4 regions of the Bradyrhizobium betae genome follow, and region 1 is predicted to be linked to each of the others. Evidence: predicted binding sites of a transcription regulator. Region 1 holds the regulator's gene; each other region holds the start of a gene.
The links. Region 1 encodes PhoB, which activates phosphate uptake and scavenging genes when phosphate is short. Its sites were predicted from a motif close to TGTCATNNANCTGTCAT; they were not measured.
Positions count from the first base shown of each region.

Region 2: F8237_RS01415 (DUF47 domain-containing protein) is a predicted target of PhoB. The motif match lies at 1,150-1,166, and genes of this name have one in related genera.
Region 3: phnF (phosphonate metabolism transcriptional regulator PhnF) is a predicted target of PhoB. The motif match lies at 1,349-1,365, and genes of this name have one in related genera.
Region 4: phnC (phosphonate ABC transporter ATP-binding protein) is a predicted target of PhoB. The motif match lies at 2,026-2,042, and genes of this name have one in related genera.

Region 1 covers NZ_CP044543.1:2,688,212-2,691,416, forward strand. The annotation lists gene F8237_RS12935 (GcrA family cell cycle regulator) at 305-817, shown strand; gene phoB (phosphate regulon transcriptional regulator PhoB) at 1,063-1,770, opposite strand; gene phoU (phosphate signaling complex protein PhoU) at 1,793-2,509, opposite strand; gene pstB (phosphate ABC transporter ATP-binding protein PstB) at 2,521-3,205, opposite strand, start outside.
Region 2 covers NZ_CP044543.1:280,888-284,092, reverse strand. The annotation lists gene F8237_RS01425 (branched-chain amino acid ABC transporter permease) at 1-82, shown strand, start outside; gene F8237_RS01420 (branched-chain amino acid ABC transporter permease) at 84-1,052, shown strand; gene F8237_RS01415 (DUF47 domain-containing protein) at 1,208-1,852, shown strand; gene F8237_RS01410 (inorganic phosphate transporter) at 1,868-2,875, shown strand; gene sugE (quaternary ammonium compound efflux SMR transporter SugE) at 2,868-3,182, opposite strand.
Region 3 covers NZ_CP044543.1:2,543,470-2,546,674, reverse strand. The annotation lists gene phnE (phosphonate ABC transporter, permease protein PhnE) at 1-399, shown strand, start outside; gene phnF (phosphonate metabolism transcriptional regulator PhnF) at 584-1,315, opposite strand; gene phnG (phosphonate C-P lyase system protein PhnG) at 1,435-1,899, shown strand; gene phnH (phosphonate C-P lyase system protein PhnH) at 1,904-2,512, shown strand; gene F8237_RS12195 (carbon-phosphorus lyase complex subunit) at 2,515-3,205, shown strand, end outside.
Region 4 covers NZ_CP044543.1:2,547,974-2,551,178, forward strand. The annotation lists gene phnE (phosphonate ABC transporter, permease protein PhnE) at 1-32, opposite strand, end outside; gene phnD (phosphonate ABC transporter substrate-binding protein) at 108-1,043, opposite strand; gene phnC (phosphonate ABC transporter ATP-binding protein) at 1,106-1,915, opposite strand; gene F8237_RS12235 (transferase hexapeptide repeat family protein) at 2,090-2,749, shown strand; gene F8237_RS12240 (alpha-D-ribose 1-methylphosphonate 5-triphosphate diphosphatase) at 2,746-3,205, shown strand, end outside.

The sequences.
Region 1 (3,205 bases):
CTCGCGAAACGATGAATCCGTAGTCTTGCGGTGGCGATCTTGCGTGTTTTCGCGACGGAACATGTGGAAGCGAGTCGGCGGACTCTTGCGCGTGAGTCACGCCATATTGTAGCGTTTGGCTTGTCAGATACGACATCTCGTGCGGCAGTTCTGATCTCTAAGTCCTCATGTACCGGCGTAAACGTTCGGGCGGCTCTCGATGCCCGGCGAGCCTTAAGGGATTCTGACGGCACGGGTTTTTCGAGGCTTAGGCATTCGCTGTGCAGCCCCAGGATGGCAGGCGCGCGGCGAAGGAAAGGGTGCAATGACGGTTTTGACCTGGTCGGATGATCGCGTCGAGCAACTGAAGAAGCTCTGGGAGGCCGGGTTGTCGGCCAGCCAGATCGCGGCAGAGCTCGGTAATGTCACCCGCAACGCCGTGATCGGCAAGGTGCACAGGCTCGGCCTGTCCGGCCGCGCCAAGAGCCCTTCATCCGCTGCGCCGCGGCCGCGCAAGGCGCGTCCCGCCCAGCACATGATGCGGGTGAGCCGGCCCATCGCACGCGGCAACACCGCGCTGGCTCAGGCCTTCGAGGTCGAGGTCGAGGCCGAACCTGTTACCTACGACAACGTGGTGCCGATGAGCCAGCGGCTGTCGCTGCTGGAGCTCAACGAGGCGACCTGCCACTGGCCGGTCGGCGATCCCTCGAGCCCGGACTTCTTCTTCTGCGGCGGCAAGGCGCTCTCCGGCCTGCCCTATTGCGCCCAGCACTCGCGGGTTGCGTATCAGCCGGCAGCGGATCGCCGGCGCGCGCCGGCCAAGCCAGGTCCGCGCTGAGTTAGCGGAATTCTCTGATTGCCAAGACGGGTGCCGTCACACGATGACGGCTCCAGATACTCGGTGTCATCCCCGCGGACGTGGGGATCCATAACCACAGGGCGCAGTTGTTGCGAGCGATGGTTACTCCGAGTCTTCGCCAAACCACATCCTGTGGTTATGGATCCCGGGCTCGCGCTACGCGCGCCCCGGGATGACAGCGGAGATTGCTGCCGCAGCTACCAAGCAACAGCCTTTAAATCACCTTACGTCTGCTCCGCCTTCGCAAACCGATCGTCGAGCGCATAGCCGGCGCCGCGGACGGTGCGGATCGGGTCCTGCTCGCGGCCGAGATTGAGCAGCTTGCGCAGGCGGCCGATATGCACGTCGACGGTGCGTTCATCGATGTAGATGTCGCGGCCCCAGACGCTGTCGAGCAGCTGCTCGCGCGAGAACACGCGGCCGGGATGCTCCAGGAAGAACTCCAGCAGGCGATATTCGGTCGGGCCGAGGTCGATCGGACGGCCCGAGCGCGCCACGCGGCGCTTGTCGCGATCAAGCTCGATGTCGCCGTAGGCCAGCACGGTGGCGAGCCGCTCCGGACTGGCGCGGCGCAGCAGGCCCTTCACGCGCGCCAGCAGCTCCGGCACCGAGAACGGCTTGACGATGTAGTCGTCCGCGCCGGTCGCAAGTCCCCGCACCCGCTCGCTCTCCTCGCCGCGCGCGGTGAGCATGATGATCGGCAGCTGCTTGGTCTCCGGCCTGGTGCGAAGCCGCCGGCACAATTCGATGCCGGACAGCCCCGGCAGCATCCAGTCGAGCACGATCAGGTCGGGGATGTGCTCCTTGAGACGGGTGTCGGCGTCGTCGCCGCGCATCACCGTCTCGACGTCATAGCCGTCGCCTTCGAGGTTGTAGCGAAGCAGCTCGGTGAGAGCTTCCTCGTCTTCAACCACCATAATGCGTGCGCCCATCGGGTCGTCGCTCCTCAAGTCGTCAGGTATTCGGGATTGTCGTGGCGAAGGTCGTCATGTCGCCCTTCGGCCGCTTGTCGGTGATCGCCTGACCTTCGATCATGTAGAACACGGTCTCGGCGATGTTGGTGGCGTGATCGCCGATGCGCTCGATGTTCTTGGCGCAGAACATCAGATGGATGCAGAACGAGATGTTGCGCGGATCCTCCATCATGTAGGTCAGGAGCTCGCGGAACAGCGAGGTGCAGATGGCATCGACTTCCTCGTCGCCCTTCCACACCGCCATCGCCGCCGGCAGATCGTGCGCGGCATAGGCGTCCAGCACCGACTTGACCTGCTGCTGCACGAGGTCGGTCATGTGCTCGAGACCGCGGAACAGCTTGAGCGGATGGAAATCCGTCTCCAGCGCCGCGACGCGCTTGCCCATGTTCTTGGCGAGGTCGCCGATGCGCTCGAGATCGGTCGCGACGCGCATCGCGCCGACGATCTCGCGCAAATCGACCGCCATCGGCTGGCGGCGCGCGATTGTGAGCACGGCGCGCTCCTCGATCTTCTTCTGCAGTGCGTCGAGCTCGGCGTCGATGGTGACGACGCGCTGACCAAGCGCGACGTCGCGGCGGATCAGCGCGTCGACGGAATCGACGATCATGCGCTCGGCGATGCCGCCCATTTCCGCGACCAGCCGGGTGAGTTCCTGCAGGTCGGTGTCGAAGGCCTTTGCGGTATGTTCAGTACCCATGTCCCGTCTCCTCAGCCGAACCGGCCGGTGATGTAATCCTGGGTGCGCCGATCGGTCGGCGACGTGAAGATCTTGCTGGTGTCGTCGAACTCGATCAATTCGCCGAGATACATGAAGGCGGTCTTGTCGGAGACGCGCGCCGCCTGCTGCATGTTGTGGGTGACGATCGCGATCGTGTAGTTCTCGGACAGCTCCTGGATCAGCTCCTCGACCTTGGCGGTCGAGATCGGATCGAGCGCCGAGCACGGCTCGTCGAACAGGATCACTTCGGGCCGCACCGCGACGGTGCGGGCGATGCACAGACGCTGCTGCTGGCCGCCGGAGAGCGACAGGCCCGACGCGTTGAGCTTGTCCTTGACCTCGTTCCAAAGCGCGCCGCCGCGCAGCGCCTTCTCGACGCGGTCGTCCATCTCGGACTTCGAGATCTTCTCGTAGAGACGGATGCCGAAGGCGATGTTCTCGTAGATCGTCATCGGGAACGGCGTCGGCTTCTGGAACACCATGCCGACGCGAGCGCGCAGCAGGTTGAGATCGAGCCTGGGGTCGAGGATATTGGTCTGGTCGAGCATGAGCTGGCCGCTGGCGCGCTGGCCCGGATAGAGGTCGTACATCCGGTTGAAGATGCGCAGCAGGGTCGACTTGCCGCAGCCCGACGGGCCGATGAACGCCGTGACGCGGTTGGTGCCGAGCGCCAGG
Region 2 (3,205 bases), 2.4 Mb from region 1:
GGCCTCCAACACCGTCGTGTTCGTGCTGATGGTGCTGGTGCTCTTGGTGAAGCCAACGGGATTGACGGGAAGGGCGGCCTGATATGACAGCCTTGACGGACGACACGCTGCCGGTGCCCCCGCGCGCCATTCGCGATGAGATGATCGCGTTCGTGCTGATGGCCCTGTTGCTGGCCGCGGTGCCATTTAGCGGCATCTACCCGTTCTTCGTGATGCAGGCGCTGTGCTTCGCGCTGCTCGCCTGCGCGTTCAATCTTCTGATCGGCTATGGCGGCCTGCTGTCGTTTGGGCATGCGATGTTCTTGGGCACGGCCGGCTATTGCAGCGCGCATGCGCTGAAAGTGTGGGCGCTGCCGCCGGAGCTCGGCATCCTCGTCGGCGTCGCTGGTGCCTTCGTGCTCTCGCTCATCACCGGCTACATCTCGATCCGCCGCCAGGGCATCTACTTCTCGATGATCACGCTGGCGCTGTCGCAACTCCTTTACTTTATCTATCTCCAGGCACCGTTCACCCATGGTGAAGACGGCATCCAGGGCATCCCGCAAGGGCACATGTTCGGCGTGTTCGATCTCTCCAAGCCGACGACCCTGTACTACGTCGTACTGGTCGGCTTCCTCGCCGGCTTCCTTCTGATCTACCGCATCATCAACTCGCCGTTCGGCGAGGTGCTGAAGGCGATCCGCGAGAACGAGCCGCGCGCGATCTCGCTCGGCTACCGGACCGACCAGTACAAGTTCCTGGCGTTCGTCCTGTCGGGCACGCTCGCCGGCTTTGCCGGTTCGCTGAAAGTGTTCGTGGCGCAGAACGCCTCGCTCACCGACGTGCACTGGTCGATGTCGGGCGAGGTCGTGCTGATGACGCTGGTCGGCGGTCTCGGCACCATCTTCGGTCCCGTGGTCGGCGCCTTCGCGATCATCGCCATGCAGCAATATCTGGCGGGGTTCGGCCAGTGGGTGACGGTGATCCAGGGCTCGATCTTCGTGGTCTGCGTGCTCACCTTCCGCCGTGGCGTCATCGGTGAAATCGCGCATTACTTCCGGCGCTCGCTCTAAATCTTTGATATCGCACCAATTTAATTGGTGCGTGAAAGCGGTGGATGATCCGGCTCCGCGGGCGTGAGGTGGCACGCGCGCGGAATGAAAATGGCCTATGACAGTTTTGTGGCGGCCTATTCGGGCCGGGCCATTTCCAACCGGTAGACTATTCCATGATGCGATGGTTTCGCGCTTTCCTGCCCAAGGAAGAACGGTTCTTCGACCTGTTCGACCGCCACGCCAAGACCGTGATCCAGGGTTCGATCGCGCTTCAGGGCATGCTCAACGGGGGTGAGGAGACGCCGGTCTACTGTCAGCGCGTCAACCAGTTCGAGAACGACGCCGACAACATCACCCGTGAAGTGCTGACGGCGGTGCGCCGCACCTTCATCACCCCGTTCGATCGCGGCGACATCAAGAACCTCATCACGTCGATGGACGATGCGATCGACCAGATGCAGCAGACCGCCAAGGCCGTGATGCTGTTCGAGGTCCGCACTTTCGAGCCGCCGATGCGCGAGATCGGCGGGCTCCTGATCGAATGCGCCAATCTGGTCGGCCGCGCGCTGCCGCTGATGCAGGAGATCGGCAAGAACGTCGCCATGCTGACCGCGATTACGGAAGAACTGACCAAGCTTGAGGGCCGGGTCGACGACCTCCACGACATCGGGATGAAGGAGCTGTTCCTGAAGCATCGCGACGGCAGCGCGATGGATTTCATCGTCGGCGTCGAGATCTACGATCACCTCGAAAAGGTGGCCGACCGTTTCGACGACGTCGCGAACGAGATCAACAGCATCGTCATCGAGCAAGTGTAGGGCAGGGGCCGCGCCGTGGATGCTGCGTTGGGTCTTCCCGTCCTGGTCGGATTGATTGCCGTCGCGCTGCTGTTCGATTTCCTGAACGGCCTGCACGATGCCGCCAATTCGATCGCGACCATCGTTTCCACCCGGGTGCTGCGGCCGCAATTTGCGGTGTTCTGGGCTGCTTTCTTCAATTTCGTTGCCTTCATGGTGTTCGGGCTGCACGTCGCCCAGACCATCGGCACCGGCATCATCGATCCCGCGATCGTCGATGCGCAGGTGATCTTCGCAGCCCTCGTCGGCGCCATCGTCTGGAACCTCGTGACCTGGGCGCTCGGCATCCCGTCATCATCGTCGCACGCGCTGATCGGCGGCTTGTTCGGTGCTGGCGTCGCCAAGGCCGGGGTTTCGGCGGCGGTCTGGAGCGGATTGTCCAAGACGGTGATCGCGATCGTGCTGTCTCCGTTGGTCGGATTCCTGCTCGCGATGGTGCTGGTGGCGATCGTGTCCTGGGCGTCGGTACGGTCGACGCCGTTCGCGGTCGACCGTGCCTTCCGCATCCTGCAGTTCGCCTCTGCCTCGCTCTATTCGCTCGGCCATGGCGGCAATGATGCGCAGAAGACCATGGGCATCATTGCCGTACTGCTCTATTCGCAGGGCCAACTCGGCGGCGAATTCTTCGTGCCATTCTGGGTCGTGCTGTCGTGCCAGGCGGCGATGGCGATGGGGACGCTGATGGGCGGTTGGCGCATCGTGCGCACGATGGGATTGCGCATTACCAAGCTGACGCCGATGCAGGGCTTTTGCGCCGAAACCGGCGGCGCCGCCACGCTGTTCATGGCGACCTTCCTCGGGGTTCCCGTCTCGACCACCCATACCATCACCGGCGCCATCGTCGGTGTCGGCGCGGCCCGCCGCCTCTCGGCGGTGCGCTGGAACGTCGCCAGCTCGATCGTCTATGCCTGGGTGATCACGATGCCGGCCTCGGCGATCGTCGCGGCTCTGACCTGGTGGGCGGTCAAGATCTTCGTCAGGTGACGAGCTTCAGTCCGACAATGCCGGCGACGATCAATCCGATGCTGGCGAGGCGGAGCGCCGTGGCAGGCTCGCCGAACAGGACGATGCCGAGCGCCGCGGTGCCGACCGCGCCGATCCCGGTCCAGACCGCATAGGCGGTTCCAATCGGCAGCGATTTGAGGGCGAGGCCGAGCAGGATGACGCTGCCGGCCATAGCTGCGAGCGTGAGAACCGAAGGAACAAGCCTGGTAAAGCCCTCGGTGTATTTGAGGCCGATCGCCCAGGCGATTTCCAGTAGACCGGCGACGAACAGGATGCTCCAGGCCATGGCGACCCTCCATTCAAGGCAGG
Region 3 (3,205 bases), 140 kb from region 1:
CCGTTCGCCGGCGTGCTCGCCATCGCCGTGTCGGATTTCGGCGCCTTCGGCAAGCTGTTCTCGGAGGCGATCGAGGGCGCCGACCAGAAGCAGGTCGAGGGCATCCGTGCTTCCGGCGGCAGTCCGCTGCACGAGATCCGGTTTGGCCTGTTGCCGCAGGTGCTGCCCGTGATCGCCGGCCAGGTGCTCTATTTCATCGAATCCAACACGCGCTCGGCCACCATCATCGGCATCGTCGGCGCCGGCGGCATCGGGCTGCAGCTCGCCGAACAGATTCGCGTGCTGGAATGGCAGAAGGTGTCGTTCCTCATTCTGATGATTCTGGTCGCCGTTGCTGCGATCGATTTTGTCTCGAGCAAGCTGCGGTTCGCGATCATTGGAAGGCGCGCGGTGGCCTGATCGCAGCCGTGGCCACGAACTCCACTTCCCTTCTCCCCTTGTGGGAGAAGGTGGCGCGAAGCGCCGGATGAGGGGTCTCTCTCCACGAATCCAATATGAGAAGAGTACGCGCGGAGACATACCCCTCACCCGTCTCGCCGCTGCGCGGCGAGCCACCCTCTCCCACAAGGGGAGAGGGGAAGCCTCACCCGTTCTCCACCAGAAACTCCACCCGCTCCGCCGCAAAGCGCGAGTGCTTGGTCACGAGCGGCTTGCCGTCGAGATCATGGTCGGTGGCGTCAACCACCAGGATCGGCCGGCCCAGCGGCAGATCGAGCCGCGCGGCATCCTTCGCGTCGACGATGCCGGCGGTTATCCGCGTCGCGCCGCGGCGATAGTCGCGCACGCCGTATTGCTCGAGCAGCTTCGTCATCGAGCGCGTCGCGGCGAATACCGCGCCCGCGCCCGGAAACAGCTCCGCCGACAGCCAGGTGGTGGACACACAGATCGGCGTGCGGTCGGCGAGGCGGATCGCCTCGATCCGTACCAGCGGCGCGCCGGTCTTCAGGCCGAGCTCCCGCGCCAGCTCGCGCGTCGCGACATCATCGGACGCCCCGATCAGGCGGCCATGCGGTTCGCGGCCCTCGGCGCCGACGATCTCGGAAAAGCGCGTGCGCGAGCGCAAGGGATAAGCGAGCTTCTGCGCCTCGACATAGGTTCCGCTGCCGCGCTCGGCGCGCACGATGCCGCGCTCGGCAAGGGCTGCCAGCGCGCGCCGCACGGTGTGGCGGTTGACCCGATAGGTTTCGGCGATCTCCATCTCGCCCGGCAGCTTGTCGCCGGCCGCGAAGCGGCCGTCGGCGATGCCGCGCTCGATGCCGTCGGCAACGAGGCGCCACAGCGCGACGCCCGAGGAGGCGGTGTCCTGCATGCTCATATCGCCGGCAACCTACTCCAGAAATCACACCCTTGTCACGAAACAGTCATGGCGCTTGCGTATCAAGTTGTCTAGTATCATAGACAACTTGGATCCGGCAAGTTCGGCAAACACGTTCGGTGGATTTGGTGACTCAGCACAATACCCAGCAAGCCCAGCGCCAGGCCGCAATGGCCGTGCTGGCGCATGCGGAGGCGGGCGAGATCGCCGCCCGCCTCCGCAACTTCTCGCTTCCGCCCCATCAGGATCTGCGTACGCCGGAAAACGGCCTCGTCATGCTGCGCGGGCGCGTCGGCGGCGACGGCGCGCCGTTCAATCTCGGCGAAGCGACGGTGTCGCGCGCCGCGGTGCGGCTTGCGAGCGGCGAGGTCGGATTCGGCTACACGCTCGGGCGCGACGGCGAGAAGGCGCGGCTGATCGCGCTGTGCGACGCACTGGTGCAGTCGCGGGATTTCGGCGCGTCGGTTGAGCGGGACATCATCGCGCCGTTGCGCGAGCAGCTTGCGATGCGTCGCAAGCAGACGGCGGCGGAGACCGCCGCGACGAAAGTAGATTTCTACACCATGGTGCGCGGTGAGGGGTGAGGCCATGACGACGATTGCGGAATTGCCTCCGGGTTTCGCCGACAAGGTGCTGTCGGCGCAGTCGACCTTTCGCTCGGTCATGGACGCGATGGCGCGGCCGGGCTCGGTCCAGCGCATCGTGCCGATGGCGGGGGCGCCCGAGACGATGATGCGCGGCACCGCGGCGATCGCGCTGACGCTGTTCGACCACGACACGCCGCTCTGGCTCGATGCGCGGATGTTGGAGAGCACCGACGTCACGAAGTGGCTGAAATTCCATACCGGCGCGCCGGTGGTGCAGGATTCCTCGATCGCGAGCTTTGCGCTGATCAGCGACGGCGGCTTGCTTCCGGCGCTCGAGCGCTTCGCGCTCGGCACCAGCGAGTACCCAGACCGTTCGACCACCGTGATCGTCCAGGTCGAGAGTCTGGATGCGGGCCGCAGCTTCGAGCTGCGCGGCCCGGGCATCGACGGCGTCGCCACGCTCAAGGCGACGATCAAGCCCGCCGATCTGTTCGAGCGCCTGCATCTCAACGAGGCATTGTTTCCGCGCGGCATCGATCTGGTGCTGGTCGCAGATGATTCCGTGGTGGCGATCCCGCGGACAACGCGTGTCGTGAGTAAGGGAAGCTAAGCATGTATGTCGCAGTCAAGGGCGGCGAGCGCGCCATCGAGAACGCCCATCGCCTGCTCGCCAATGCGCGGCGCGGCGACAGGAGCGTTGCGGAAGTCTCCCTCGACCAGATCTCGGAGCAGCTCGGCCTAGCCGTGGACCGCGTCATGAGCGAAGGCTCGCTCTATGATCGCGAACTGGCGGCGCTCGCGATCAAGCAGGCGCGCGGCGATCTGATCGAGGCGATCTTCCTGGTCCGCGCTTTCCGCGCCACGCTGCCGCGCTTCGGCGCAAGCGAGCCGGTCGACACCGGCGCGATGCGCGTACAGCGGCGGGTGTCCTCGACCTTCAAGGACATTCCGGGCGGCCAGATCCTCGGTCCGACATTCGACTACACGCATCGCCTGCTCGATCCTTCGCTTGGCCAGGGCTTTGTGCCCGAGGCGCCCGCGACGGCCGAAGCTTCGACCGCGCCGACGCCGCGCGTGACCGACATTCTGGGCCGCGACGGGCTGATCGAATCGTCACCGCAAGCGGAGGAAGGCGCCAGCGTCGGCGATCTCACCCGCGAGCCGCTGAACTTCCCGGCTGATCGCGACCTGCGCCTGCAAAACCTCGCGCGCGGCGACGAAGGCTTTCTGCTCGCGATGGGTTACTCCACCCAGCGCGGCTATGGCCGCAACCATCCGTTCGCCGGCGAGATCCGCTTCGGTG
Region 4 (3,205 bases), 140 kb from region 1:
TGCTCGGGCAGGATCGAAACCGCGATGGTCATTGGTCTGGAGAGGACCTGTCAAAAAGAGAAAGAGCCGGGTCCATCGACCCGGCTCAAGTCGCTCGTCCCGAGAACTCAGGACGCCTTCTTCTTACGCAGTGCATCGACGAACTTGATCAGCTCGATCGTGCCATCCCAGTCCTTGGTGGTGGCGGGATGAAAACCCTTCTTCTGGCCGTCGGAGAGGCGATCAAAGGCGACCTTGTCCTTGGCCGGGGCGTCGAAGAACGCCTTGGCGATCGCCGCCTTGGCGCCTTCCGGCAGGTCGGAGTTGTAGGCGTAGGGGCCGTTGATGATCGGCGCCGACTTGTGGATAATGCGGAAATTGTCCTTCTTCATCGCCGAGCCGTCGGCGTTCTTCAGCATGCCCTTGGTCAGCATCTGCGCCAGCGTGGAATCGTCGTCACTGGTCCACTGGTTGGCGGCAACATCGACCGTACCCTGCGCCAGCGCCAGGATCGCGTTCTCGTGGCTGCCGGTGAAGACGACCTTGCCGAAATAGGTGTCGGCGTCCGCGATGCCCATCTTGTCGAGCTCGAAACGGGGCACGTTGTTGCCGGACGTCGAGTTCGGATCGACGAGGCCGAGGTTCTTGCCCTTGAGCTGATCGACGCTCTTGTAGGGGCTGTTCGCCTTGACGAAGAACACCGAGTAATAGCCGGTCGAGCCGTCGGCGTTGATGTCGTTGGCGAAGGCATCGGTCTTGACGCCGGTCAGGCGGGCGCGGGCGAACGACGCCGAGCCGTAGCTGGCGATATGGATGTTGCCGGCGCGCTGGCCTTCGATGACCGCGGCGTAGTCGTTGGCGATGCGCAGCGTGACCTTCACGCCCAGTTCCTTGGAGAGGTAGCTGACGAACGGCGCCCAGCGCTCGGTGACGCCGGAGGCGTTCTCGGCCGGAACGACCGCGAAGGTCAATTCGGGATATTTGGCTTTCCAGTCTTCGGCGGAAGCCGACGAGGCGAAAGCGAGCGCGGCGGCGCCGGCAAGAATGAGTCTGCGAGTGATCATGATACCCTCTTCATCGGTTGGGTCGGTTGACGCAAAACTGGCAATCAGGCAGGTGGCGCAGCTCAGGCCGCCGCGGCCGTCCCGAGCGCAGGGACGCCATCGGGGGCCGGCGCGGACGCACCACCCATGACATCGGCGGCTTCGAGATCGTAGAGCTCGCGCGCGACGTGATCGGTCAGCGCGGCCGGCGCACCGTCGAACACCACGCGGCCCTGCGCCATGCCGATCAGGCGGTCGCAATAGCTGCGCGCCAGGTCGAGCGAATGCAAATTGCAGAGCACGGTGATGCCGAAGTGCTTGTTGATGCGCAGCAGCGCATCCATGACGATCTTGGTGTTGCGCGGATCGAGCGAGGCGATCGGCTCGTCGGCGAGAATGATGTCGGGCTGCTGCACCAGCGCGCGGGCGATCGCAACTCGCTGCTGCTGGCCGCCGGAGAGCTGATCGGCACGCTGGGCGGCGAGCGCGGCGATGTCGAACTGTTCGAGCGCGGACATCGCCAGCGCCTTGTCATGCTCGGGCCATGTCTGCGTGAGCGAGCGCCAGGCCGGCATCGTCGCAAGACGTCCCATCAGGACGTTGGTCAGCACGTCGAGCCGCCCGACCAGGTTGAATTGCTGGAAGATCATGGCCGAACGCGCCCGCCACTGCCGCAGCTCCTTGCCGCGCAGCGTGGTGACGTCGAGGCCGTCGAACAGGATGCGGCCCTGTGTCGGCGTCGCGAGGCGGTTGATGGTTCGCAGCAGCGTCGACTTGCCGGCACCGGAGCGCCCGATCACACCGACGAAGCCGCCAGGGGAGATTTTGAACGAAGCGTCGTCCACCGCGGCTTTTGCGCCGAAGCGGCACGTCAGACCTTCAACCACCAGCATAGAGGGCTCCAGAGTAGCTGGGGCCCACCGCTAACGCCAGCGCTTGACACTTGTGTGACACGCACGATGCGATGCGGCGATGCTACGCACTTCGTCCCCTGTCATCGTCTTGTCATGACATTGTCATCAAGCCGCTCGAAGAGAAACGCCCGCCCTCAAACCGTCGGATGCAACATGGCCGGCAAGATGCTTTCGGTTCAACCGACCGTCGACGCGTCCGCAAAGCTGCAGGAAACCAGGCTCGGCGCCTATACCGAGGTCGGCGCGCGCACGATCCTCACCGAAGTCACGATGGGCGACTACTCCTATGTCGTGAACGACGCGCAGATCACCTACACCACCATCGGGAAATTCTGCTCGATCGCGGCGATGACGCGCGTCAATCCCGGCAATCATCCGATGCAGCGCGCCACACAGGCCCATTTCACCTACCGCTCCAGCGCCTACTTCCCGGGCGAGAGCGACGACGCGGAATTCTTCGACTGGCGGCGCCAGCATCACGTCCATATCGGCCATGACGTCTGGATCGGTCATGGCGCGGTCGTGCTGCCGGGCCGCAACATCGGCACCGGCGCGGTGATCGCGGCGGGGGCCATCGTCACCAAGGACGTGCCGGCCTACACCATCGTCGCCGGCAACCCGGCGCGCATCGTACGACGGCGGTTCTCGGAAGAGATCGCCGGCCGGCTCGCCAGGCTCGCCTGGTGGAACTGGGATCACGACAAATTGCGTGAGGCCCTGCCCGATTTCCGCAAGCTCGGGATTGAAGATTTTCTCTCCAAGTATGAAGCACAGGCACACTCCCCTGCCAGCCAACGAAGCGCGCTCGCGTGACAGACATCTTCCTTGAAGGCGGCCGGGCCCTGATCGGCACCGGGTTCGTCGAAACCTCGCTTGGCGTGTCCGGAACGGATATTGCGCAGGTCGACGCCTCTCGCGGCCGCGCGCGGCTGGCGATCGACGCGCGAGATCTGCTGGTGCTGCCCGGTATCGTCGACCTGCACGGCGACGCCTTCGAGCGGCAGATGATGCCGCGCGCGGGCGTCGACTTCCCGATCGATGTCGCGCTCGCCGACAGCGACCGCCAGGCGATCGGCAACGGCATCACCACGGTGTTTCACGCCACGACCTGCTCGTGGGAACCGGGCCTGCGCAGCGCGGACAATGCGCGGGGGCTGATGGAGGCGATCGAGCGGCAGCGCCCGCAATTCGCCGCCGACACCCGCTTTCACCTGCGGCACGAGACCTACAATCTCGACGCCGAGGCCGAGATCACCCAATGGCTCGCCG